2 regions of the Chelatococcus sp. YT9 genome follow, and region 1 is predicted to be linked to the other one. Evidence: predicted binding sites of a transcription regulator. Region 1 holds the regulator's gene; the other holds the start of a gene.
What was found. The regulator PhoB, encoded in region 1, activates phosphate uptake and scavenging genes when phosphate is short. The targets are predictions, from matches to a motif close to TGTCATNNANCTGTCAT.
Positions count from the first base shown of each region.

Region 2: KIO76_RS14205 (alpha-D-ribose 1-methylphosphonate 5-triphosphate diphosphatase) is a predicted target of PhoB. The motif match lies at 1,635-1,651, and genes of this name have one in related genera.

Region 1 covers NZ_JAHBRW010000001.1:1,965,271-1,970,486, reverse strand. Annotated here, with positions in the region: gene pstB (phosphate ABC transporter ATP-binding protein PstB) at 1-337, shown strand, start outside; gene phoU (phosphate signaling complex protein PhoU) at 370-1,089, shown strand; gene phoB (phosphate regulon transcriptional regulator PhoB) at 1,147-1,848, shown strand; gene KIO76_RS08845 (GcrA family cell cycle regulator) at 1,965-2,504, opposite strand; gene KIO76_RS08840 (aspartate aminotransferase family protein) at 2,952-4,217, shown strand; gene argF (ornithine carbamoyltransferase) at 4,214-5,179, shown strand; gene KIO76_RS08830 (Hsp33 family molecular chaperone) at 5,179-5,216, shown strand, end outside.
Region 2 covers NZ_JAHBRW010000001.1:3,093,657-3,098,872, forward strand. Annotated here, with positions in the region: gene KIO76_RS14195 (mannose-1-phosphate guanylyltransferase/mannose-6-phosphate isomerase) at 1-338, opposite strand, end outside; gene KIO76_RS14200 (hypothetical protein) at 370-1,341, opposite strand; gene KIO76_RS14205 (alpha-D-ribose 1-methylphosphonate 5-triphosphate diphosphatase) at 1,848-2,996, shown strand; gene KIO76_RS14210 (alpha-2-macroglobulin family protein) at 3,322-5,216, shown strand, end outside.

The DNA of each region.
Region 1 (5,216 bases):
GCTCGACGCCAGCGGGCTCAGCCTATCCGGCGGCCAGCAGCAGCGCCTGTGCATCGCCCGCACCGTCGCGGTGAAGCCGGAAGTCATCCTGCTCGACGAGCCGTGCTCTGCGCTCGATCCGATCTCGACGGCCAAGATTGAGGAGCTGATCGACGAGCTCAAGCGCGACTATACTATCGCCATCGTGACGCACAGCATGCAGCAGGCGGCGCGCGTCTCTCAGTATACGGCCTTCATGTATCTCGGCGACCTCATCGAGTTCGACGATACCTCGAAGATCTTCACCGCACCGCAAGACAAGCGTACGCAGGACTACATCACCGGCCGGTTTGGCTGATCCTGATGGCCAAAGCTAGGGGACCTGAGGCAATGCCTGAACATATCGTCTCATCCTTCGACGAGGATCTCGACGAACTGCGGACCCGGATCGTCGAGATGGGGGGCGTCGCCGAGAAGATGCTCACGGACTCCACGCTGGCGCTGGTCAAGCGCGACAGCACTCTCGCCCAGTCCGTCATCTCCGCTGATGCCCGCCTCGACGGGTTGCAGCGTGACATCGAAGAACTCGCCGTGCTCACCATCGCGCGACGCCAGCCCATGGCGGTCGACCTGCGCGAACTGATCTCGGTCATTCGCGTGGCCGCCGATCTCGAGCGCATCGGGGACCTTGCCAAGAACACGAGCAAACGTGTCGTCGCCATCAGCGGCGAAACACAGCCTCAGAAGCTCGTGATCGGCGTACAACACATGAGCGATCTCGTGCAGGAGCAGCTCAAGGACGTGCTCGATGCCTATGTGCAGCGAGATGACGCGCAAGCCCTTGACGTTTGGCAGCGCGATGATCGCATCGATGCGCTGTACACGTCGATCTTCCGCGAGTTGCTCACCTATATGATGGAAGATCCGCGCAACATCACGTTCTGCACGCACCTTCTGTTCCTCGCCAAGAACATCGAGCGTATCGGCGATCACACCACCAACATCGCCGAGACGGTCCATTATCTGGCGACAGGCGTCACATTGGCTGCCGACCGCCCGAAGGGGGATACCTCCAGCTTCACCAAGGCGCCAACCGATCCTAGCAACTGATCCCACTGATCCTGTGAACCGGGGGGCCAGGACAACAGTGGAACCATAGGACTTTCGATGGGACCACGTATTCTGATCGTCGAGGATGAGGAGCCGCTCACGCTGCTCCTCCGTTATAACCTCGAGGCCGAGGGCTATACAGTCGACAGCGTCGCCCGTGGCGACGAAGCGGAGATACGGCTGCGCGAAGCGGTGCCGGACCTCGTATTGCTGGACTGGATGCTGCCAGGGCTCTCCGGCATCGAGCTGTGCCGCCGCATCCGCGCGCGCGAGGAGACCGAGCGGCTGCCGATCATCATGTTGACGGCGCGCGGCGAGGAGACCGAGCGTGTGCGTGGTCTCGCGACCGGCGCCGACGACTATATCGTCAAGCCCTTCTCCGTGCCGGAACTCCTGGCGCGCGTGCGGGCCCTGCTGCGGCGCGCCAAGCCGGGTCAGGTTGCGGCGCAACTCATTGCCGGCGATATCGAACTCGATCGCGAGACCCACCGGGTCAAGCGCGGCGGCCGGGAGCTCCATCTCGGGCCGACGGAATTCAAGCTGCTCGAGTTCCTGATGCAGAGCCCGGGCCGTGTCTTCACCCGGGAGCAGTTGCTCGACCGGGTGTGGGGCCACGACGTCTACATCGACGAGCGGACCGTCGACGTGCATGTCGGGCGCCTCCGCAAGGCGATCAACCGCATGCGCCGACCTGATCCGATCCGCACGGTGCGTGGCGCCGGCTATTCCTTTGACGAGACCTTCGCGAAGGCTGGCTGAACTGGCGGATCGATACCTGTCGACCCAATGAGAAAGGCCGCCGCGATCACATCGCAGCGGCCTTTCAAGGGCTCGAATGTTTGCCAGCTATCCGCGTCACCGGGCAGCCGAAGACCTCAGGCCCGCTTACGATCCCGCCTGCGATCGGCGACGGGCTGATAGGCAATGCGCGAATGGTGCGAGCAATAGGGCATACCCAGCTCGGACCGGGCGCCGCAGAAGCGGAATTCCGGCGTCGTTGGATCACCCATGGGCCACCGGCACATGGATTCACGGAGTTCCATGATGGTGACCCTCTCAGACATAGGGATCACCACTTCCTCGCGGGGCTGAGGCAGGCGAACGAGCACGGGAGCCGCTTCGGCGACGGGCTGAGGAGCCAGCGCGGCACTAGTGCGCACGGGGCCTGGCGCGGAAGCGGCGGGAGCCGGCGCGGCAGCACCCGGCTGCCGGGCCGGTTTGCGGGGACGGGGAGCGGAATTGGCGGTGCTCTTGGCGCGGCCTGACAGGCCGAGGCGGTGCACCTTGCCGATCACCGCATTGCGGGTGATACCGCCGAGTTCGGCGGCGATCTGACTGGCGCTGAGGCCATCAGACCAGAGCTTGCGCAAGAGCTCTACACGCTCATCGCTCCAAGATTGGCTCGGGTCGGTCATCGCCTTCTCCGTCAGCAGTTGCAGTGCATGGAATCCCTTATCTTTCGCGGCCAGCTCCACACGAGCCCAACCCCGTTGCATGGTGACAACGAACGCGAATGATAAGTTCCGCTACACGAGATGTCGTAGTCGTTGAAGGCGAAACTACAATATGCCCCGACTCGGGGGCAAGAGTCCCCCTGCCACACCCGCCGTTTTCCCCAAGAACCTCGTCCGAGAGTCAAGGGGAAAAGCGTCTTCGGTTCCGGCACATATCAAATCCTGCAGGTGGCGCGCAGAGATCCTTTCCCATCCGATCCGGCCAGCCCGTCCGCGGCGGCTCGGACGTTGATGAGAGGTATCACAGTCTTTGAATTGACATGGAAAACATGACCTTTAGAATTGATGGAGTGCCGCCCCTCCGTGGGCGGCACTTTGATTTTCCGAGACACGGGCCCGATATCGGTGATGTCTGCCCATGGTTCTTTTGGAAACTTTCCTCTTGCGGAGGTTGAAATCGTGATTTCGCCGTTGCTGCCGACTTATGCGCGTCCCGACATCGAATTCGAAAAGGGAGAGGGCGTATGGCTGATGACGCGACAAGGCGAACGATATCTCGACCTCGGCGCGGGCATCGCCGTGAACGCACTCGGCCACGCCCATCCGCATCTCGTGGAAGCCTTGACTGAGCAGGCGTCCAAGGTTTGGCACACGTCGAACCTCTATCGCATCCCCGGCGGTGAAAGGCTCGCGCAGCGGCTCGTCGACGCGACCTTCGCCGACACGGTCTTCTTCACAAACTCCGGTGCGGAGGCCCTGGAATGCGCCATCAAGATGGCGCGGAAATATCACGCGGTGAGCGGCCATCCCGAGCGGTTCCGCATCATTACCTTCGAAGGCGCTTTCCACGGTCGGACACTCGCGACCATCGCCGCCGGTGGCCAGGCCAAATATCTGGAGGGCTTCGGCCCGAAGGTCGAAGGCTTCGACCAAGTACCATTTGGCGATTTCAAGGCCCTCGAGGCGGCGATCACCGATGAAACCGCCGCGATCCTGATCGAGCCGATCCAAGGAGAAGGCGGCGTTCGGTCGGTGCCTACCGCCGATCTCAAGCGTCTGCGCCAGATATGCGACGACAAAGGCCTGCTGCTGATCCTGGACGAGGTCCAGACGGGCGTTGGCCGCACCGGCAAGCTGTTTGCCCACGAGTGGTCCGGCGTCACGCCCGACATCATGGCTGTCGCCAAGGGCATCGGCGGCGGCTTTCCCATGGGCGCATGCCTCGCGACGGCCGAGGCCGGAAAGGGCATGACGGCCGGCACACACGGAACGACCTTCGGGGGCAATCCGCTCGCGATGGCCGTCGGCAATGCCGTTCTCGATGTCATACTCGCGGATGGGTTCCTGGAAGAGGTACGCCGCAAGAGCCTGCTGTTCAAGCAACGCCTCGCGGAGCTCAAGGACCGCTATCCCGACGTCATCACCGAGATCCGCGGCGAGGGTCTGCTGCTCGGCCTGAAGCTCACGCCGCCGAACGGCGACTTTGTCAATGCGGCCCGCGCGGAGAAAGCGTTGGTGGTGGCGGCAGGCAGCAATGTCGTTCGGCTGATCCCGCCCCTGACGATCACGGACGCTGAGATTTCGGAAGCCCTGGCGCGCATCGAAGCCGCCGCCAAGGCTGTGTCGGAGGCTCACGCCAAGGCCGATGCAGGCCAACCGGAGTTGGCGCCATGACGACCTCCTCGACGAATGCACCAAAGATCATCTCCAGCTCCGCGCCTCGGCATTTTCTCGATCTTGCGGACTTTTCCGGAGATCAGCTGCGTCGGGTTCTCGCGGCGAGCACGTCCCTGAAGGCGGCGCGCCGCAAGGGCCAGCCCCAGACGACCCGCCCCCTCGACGGGAAGGTGCTGGCGATGGTTTTCGACAAGCCGTCGACCCGCACCCGCGTGTCCTTCGACGTGGCCATGCGTGAGCTTGGCGGCGAGCCTCTGATGCTGACGGGCGCGGAAATGCAGCTCGGCCGCGGCGAGACGATCGCCGACACGGCACGCGTGCTGTCACGCTATGTCGATGCGATCATGATCCGCATCCTGGATCACGACGCCATGCTGGAGCTCGCCGAATTCGCCGAGGTCCCGGTCATAAACGGGCTCACGAAGCTGTCGCATCCATGCCAGGTGATGGCCGACCTCCTGACCTTCGAGGAGCACCAGGGCCCCATCAAGGGGCGCACCGTCGCCTGGACGGGGGACGCCAACAACGTCCTCGCGTCGTGGGTGGAAGCTGCATCCCGGCTCGATTTCAGCATTAATATCGCGACGCCTCCTGAACTCGCGCCGCGGGCTGATCTCATCGCGCGGGCCAAGCGCGAGGGTGCCGAGATCATGCTGACGGACGACCCCTTCGCTGCGGTTAAGGGAGCCGACGCCATCATCACCGATTGCTGGGTGTCGATGGGTGATGAGGATGAAACGTTCCGCCACAACCTCTTGCAGCCTTACCAGGTCAACACCAAACTTATGGCTGCAGCCAACGAAGGCGCCATCTTCATGCATTGCCTTCCCGCCCATCGCGGCGAGGAGGTGACCGACGAAGTCATGGATGGTCCCCAATCCGTTGTGTTCGATGAGGCAGAAAACCGCCTGCATGCCCAGAAGGGCATCCTGGCCTGGTGTATGGGAGCCGTTCAATAATGGCTGATGTGAGTGCTCAAACCGCGGATGACCGGGT
Region 2 (5,216 bases), 1.1 Mb from region 1:
ATGGCGTCGGGGTCTTCGTTCACGGCGATCAGGGCGGCGGTTGCCGCGGCCGGGGCCGTGTTGCGTCCGACGGGCTCCAGCACGATCGTCGCATCCTCGATGCCAAGGCCACGCAGCTGCTCGGCGATGACGAAACGATGTTCCGCATTGGCGATGACAACGGGAGCCATGAAGGTGGAGCGATCCTCCACGCGGCGCGCGGTCTCCTGCAGCATGGTCCTGTCGCTGGCAAGCGGCAGGAGCTGCTTGGGATAAGCCTCGCGGGACAGGGGCCAAAGACGGGTCCCCGTGCCGCCGGACAAGAGGACCGGCATGATGCGAGGTTTTGATAATGCCATGAAAGGGGGCGCTCCCATTTCGTTCGTCATGTCAGAAGCGGTACCATAAACCACTGACGAGTCCACGTTCGAGCGGTGCACTCTTGCCAGCAATTGTGGCGACACCGGCAATCTGCAGGGACCAGTCGTCGGCGAAATCCCAAACTGCGCCAACCTGTACTTTATGATAACGCGTCCCGCTCAATAGCCCCAGCGCGGAGCCGCTCGCAAGTGAGTTCGTTGCCAGAACGTTGAACGATTGTGCCAGCAAGAGCCATTTTGGCAGAGGCCGAATGCCGAGGGTGAGGTCAAAACGGATCTCGTCGCTGGCGGCGCCGCTGCGCAGGCGGTAGGCGGCTTGGGCGTCCACAAAGGATGGCCAGGTCCCCAGCATGAATGACTTCCCGACGAGGATGCGCGCATCGGCATATTTGTCCGTGCAGCAGACCTCCGCAGGGTTTAGCGGATTGGTGGGGCCGGGGAAGCCCGCGATGGCCTGGGCGGATACGATCCAGCCGTCAAGGTCGAGAAGGCGATAGCGGGCACCGATGTCGGTATAGCCCAGACCGGTGTACTGCGCCGGTTCGGGCCCCGCTACGCGCGTAGAAAGAAGCGACGGCGAGACGATTGCGGTTAAGCTGTCGGTAACACCGTATTCGATGAAGGCGGTGGCCTCGAACTTCCGATAGTCCGGACCACGGATGGTCCGGCCCTGCGCGTCGAAATAGCGGTCTGCCTTCAAAAAGGTGCCCGTGACGATCGCCTGGCCCTTGCCCGCCGGGAGTGTCCACGCGCCCGCCTGGGCTGTGCGGCTGGCAAACAGCAGCAACGCCACGAGGAGCGCCACCGCAAGAAACCCGGCGAGGCGCAAGACCTGTGGCCAGCCGCAGTAGTAGTCATGCGTGCCGACCCGGGAAATGGTCCGTGCTGTCGCCTTGACGTCGATCGCCCGACCAAGGGGAAGGCGCGCCGAGCTTCCAGTCGTGGTCCGACCGTTCAACCGCGCCGTTCGCTTGTTGCCCATGGTTTTCGGGCTCAGGGCACGTCAAAATGGCAGTTGCGCGATTGAGGTCGCACGGCCGCAGCCAGTAAACGCTCTGGCATCGAACAATATCTCCATGAAAAAATAAAGTTATCGGGTGGTAATGCGCCTGGAGGGGTGAAAATAACTGAGGGAAAAATTGGCGGGATGGAAACGAAAAGCGACTATTAAGACCTACATATAATGTGAGTGCCGTGCTCCGGGAAACGAACACAATTCTTATGTTGCATACGCGAAAAATATTCCAGTTTGCTGCTGATCCTTCGCGTCATAAGTGTCATCGAAGTTTCATCGCAAAGCGAATAGGTCAAGCTTAACGCAACCGCAAGTCCTGTCCAGCCCCGTGATCCGGCCGAGCAGGGGAGCGCCGGACAACCGCCACAGTTTCATGCGGACTCCGGAGGGCCGCAGCCGGTCACGCACCGGTCTACCTGGGCGAGGATCGCGAACTGGACAGGGGGCTCAAGACTTTGCATGAAAGATGGACCATGAACCAGAGCGCCCACATCATCGAAAATGCCCGGCTGGTCCTGCCGGACCAGGTGCTCGAGTCCGGGTGGCTCGCGGCCCATGATGGCGTCATCGTCGATATGGGCGAGGGCAGGGCGCCGGAACGCGGAATCGATCTAGGCGGCGATTTCTTGCTGCCGGGATTTATCGAGCTGCACACGGATCATCTCGAGAGCCATTTCCATCCGCGGCCACGCGTGCGTTGGCACCCGCTGAGCGCTGTGATGGCTTATGATGCCCAGATCATCGCCGCCGGCGTGACCACCGTGTTCGATTCTCTGCGGGCCGGCTCCGACACAGAGGGAGGCATGCCCAACAGCGATCTGTGGACGCTCGCGCAGGCGCTCGACGAAGCCCGAGACGGCGGCTATCTGCGCGCCGAACACCGCACTCATCTCCGCTGCGAGATTGCCACCCTCGACGTCATCGACGAGGTGACGCGCTTTGCCGCTCGTTTTCCGATCCATGTCATTTCCCTGATGGATCACACCCCAGGCCAGCGGCAGTTTCGCGACGTCGAGCTGTGGAAGGTTTATTTCACCGGCAAGACCGCCCGCACCGAGGCCGAGGCAAATGCGGTGGTCGAGCGGCGCCTCGCGCTTCATCATGCGAACGCCTCACGGCATCGTCGCGAACTTGTCGCTTTTGCCCAGCAGCATGGCATCGCGCTCGCGAGCCACGATGATGCGACGGATGAGCATGTCGTCGAGTCGATTGCCGACGGCGTCGCCATTGCGGAATTCCCCACGACCCGCGAGGCTGCGGTGCGATCGCATGAAGCGGGCATCCGGGTGATGATGGGGGGGCCGAACGTCGTCCGCGGCGGGTCCCACTCTGGCAATATCGCTGCGGAGGACCTGGCGCGAGAGGGCCTGCTGGACATCCTGTCATCCGACTATGTGCCAGCCAGTCTCGCCATGGCGGTGTTCATGCTCGCCGAGCGCGTCGAGCGCATCAGCCTGCCTGAGGCGGTGCGGATGGTCACGCTCAGTCCCGCGCGCGCCGCCGGCCTCGACGACAGGGGCGCGATAGCGGTCGGCCAGCGGGCTGATTGCATTCAGGTGCATCTTGCCGGCAGCGTACCGATCGTGCGGCGGGTCTGGCGGCAGGGGAGGCAGGTTGTCTAGTGGCGCGGCGCTTGGCGCGGTGACGCCATCGGTATCCCATCGGCCATTCCAGACCTCAGCTAACGCAAAGTCCCGAAGTGAAGGGACGTTCGGACCAGGCCGAAGCGGCCGAAGGTCTAAACCGTCAGTACAGGTCCATCTGCAACGGACGTGCGGCTCCGAGGGCTTGTCCCTCATGGTCGCATGATCCGGATTTTTTGTTTCGGCCCTGTGTCTGATGCGACAGGAAGGGCCAGAGCTGCGTTGCGGTTTGCGGAGCGAGTGATAATTTCGCACGCGGTACCAAGAGCCGCTGATCACCGGCCCTGATGCAGGGGAGCCTCATATGACGACATCGTTCCAGGATGGGCTTGGTAAAACCGGGCTGGCTGGTCTGATCGTGGCGCTCGGACTTGCATGTGCTCCCGCGGGCCAGGCATTTGCGCAGGCAGCCCCTCCCTCCCGGCCGGTCAATCCGCCAGCGGTGACCGCACCGGCACCGCAGCCGGCGCCAGCGCCCGCCCGCAAGACCTATAACCGGGACGATCTCGCAAGCTCCGCCGTCCGCCTCGAGGCTGAGATCAAGCGGGAGGTCGCGCCGCCCGCGACCTCGGCGCCGACGGTCCCGCCGGGTGCCCAGGCACCCCGCCCGCCGCAGCCCGACCGCCTGCGCCAGGACGCCCAGGCTGCGCTCGGCCGGGGAGATAGCGTGCGCGCGCTCGCGCTCTATGGGAATCTCATCGCCCTCCAGCCCAACAATGTCGCGGCATGGCTTGGCTATTCCGCCGCAGCGGCGCAGGCCAAGGGCGCCAATTATTCGGAGAACCAGGACTATCGACGGCGCGCCTTGGGGGCGGCCTATGCCGCTTACCAGAAGGCCACCACCGCCGCTCAGGAAGGTACCGCGCTGGCCGATCTGGGCGCGCTGTTCGCGCAATATCGTCAGTGGCGCGCGGCGATCGACACCTACCGGTCGAGCCTGGCATCCGCGGATGTTCCGGCCCGCCGCAGCATCTATGACAATCTCGTCGCGGCCCACGGCTTCCGCCTGGTCGACTACTCGACGGATTCGGATTCGGCGACGCCGCGCGCCTGCTTCCAGTTCTCGGAGCCCCTGCAGCAAGGCAAGGTTGACTTCACGCCCTATGTCGCCATCACCGGGGCAGCGAATGCGGCCGTCACGGGCGAGGGGAACCAGATTTGCGTGGATGGGCTGAAGCATGGCGAGCGCTATGCCGTCGTCATCCGCCGCGGCCTGCCTTCGGCGATCGATGGCGAGGTGCTGCAAAAGAATGCTGACTACGAGCTCTACGTGAAGGATCGCAGTCCGCAGGTGCGCTTCACCGGCCGCAACTATGTCCTCCCGCGGACTGGCCAGCAGGGCATTCCGGTCGTTTCCGTAAACACCGCGAAGATTGATATCGAAGTGCTGCGTGTCGGCGACCGTTCTCTGCTGCCGACCGTCCGTTCGGATGACTTTCTCAGTCAGATCAGCCGCTACACCGCCGATAGCTATGCGGACGACAAGGGCCAGCGGGTCTGGCGCGGCACTCTCGACGTCGCCAATACGCTCAACAAGGATGTCATCACGGCCTTCCCCGTCATGGAAGCGCTCGGCAACAAGCTGGAGCCCGGCGTCTATCTCATGACGGCGTCCGCCTCCGGCGGTCCGAAGGGTGACGGCGACTATGAGCTGAAGGCGACCCAGTGGTTCGTGGTGTCGGATCTGGGCATGACTGCCATCTCCGGCAATGGCGGCATGGATATTATGCTGCGCTCGCTTGGCAGCGCCGCCCCGCTCGACGGCGTCGAGGTCCGATTGCTCGCCCGCAATAATGATGTCCTGGCGATAGAGAAGAGCGACACGCAGGGCCGCGTGCGCTTCCCCGCAGGGCTCGCGCGCGGTACGGGCGGCCAGGCACCCGGCCTCGTCGTCGCGTCAACTGCCGCAGGGGACTACAATTTCCTCGACCTCGGCCAGAGCCCGTTCGATCTCAGTGATCGCGGTGTGAAGGGCCGGCGCGCGGCCGGTGCGCTCGACGCGATGGTGTTCACCGAGCGGGGTGTCTATCGCACCGGCGAGACCGTTTATGTCACGGCGCTGCTGCGTGACGGCAAGGGCGTAGCCGCACCCAACCTGCCGGTGACGCTGGTGGCACGGCGTCCCGATGGCGTTGAATACCGCCGTTCGTTGGTGGCTGACCAGGGTGAGGGAGGGCGCGCGTGGTCGCTGCCGATTCT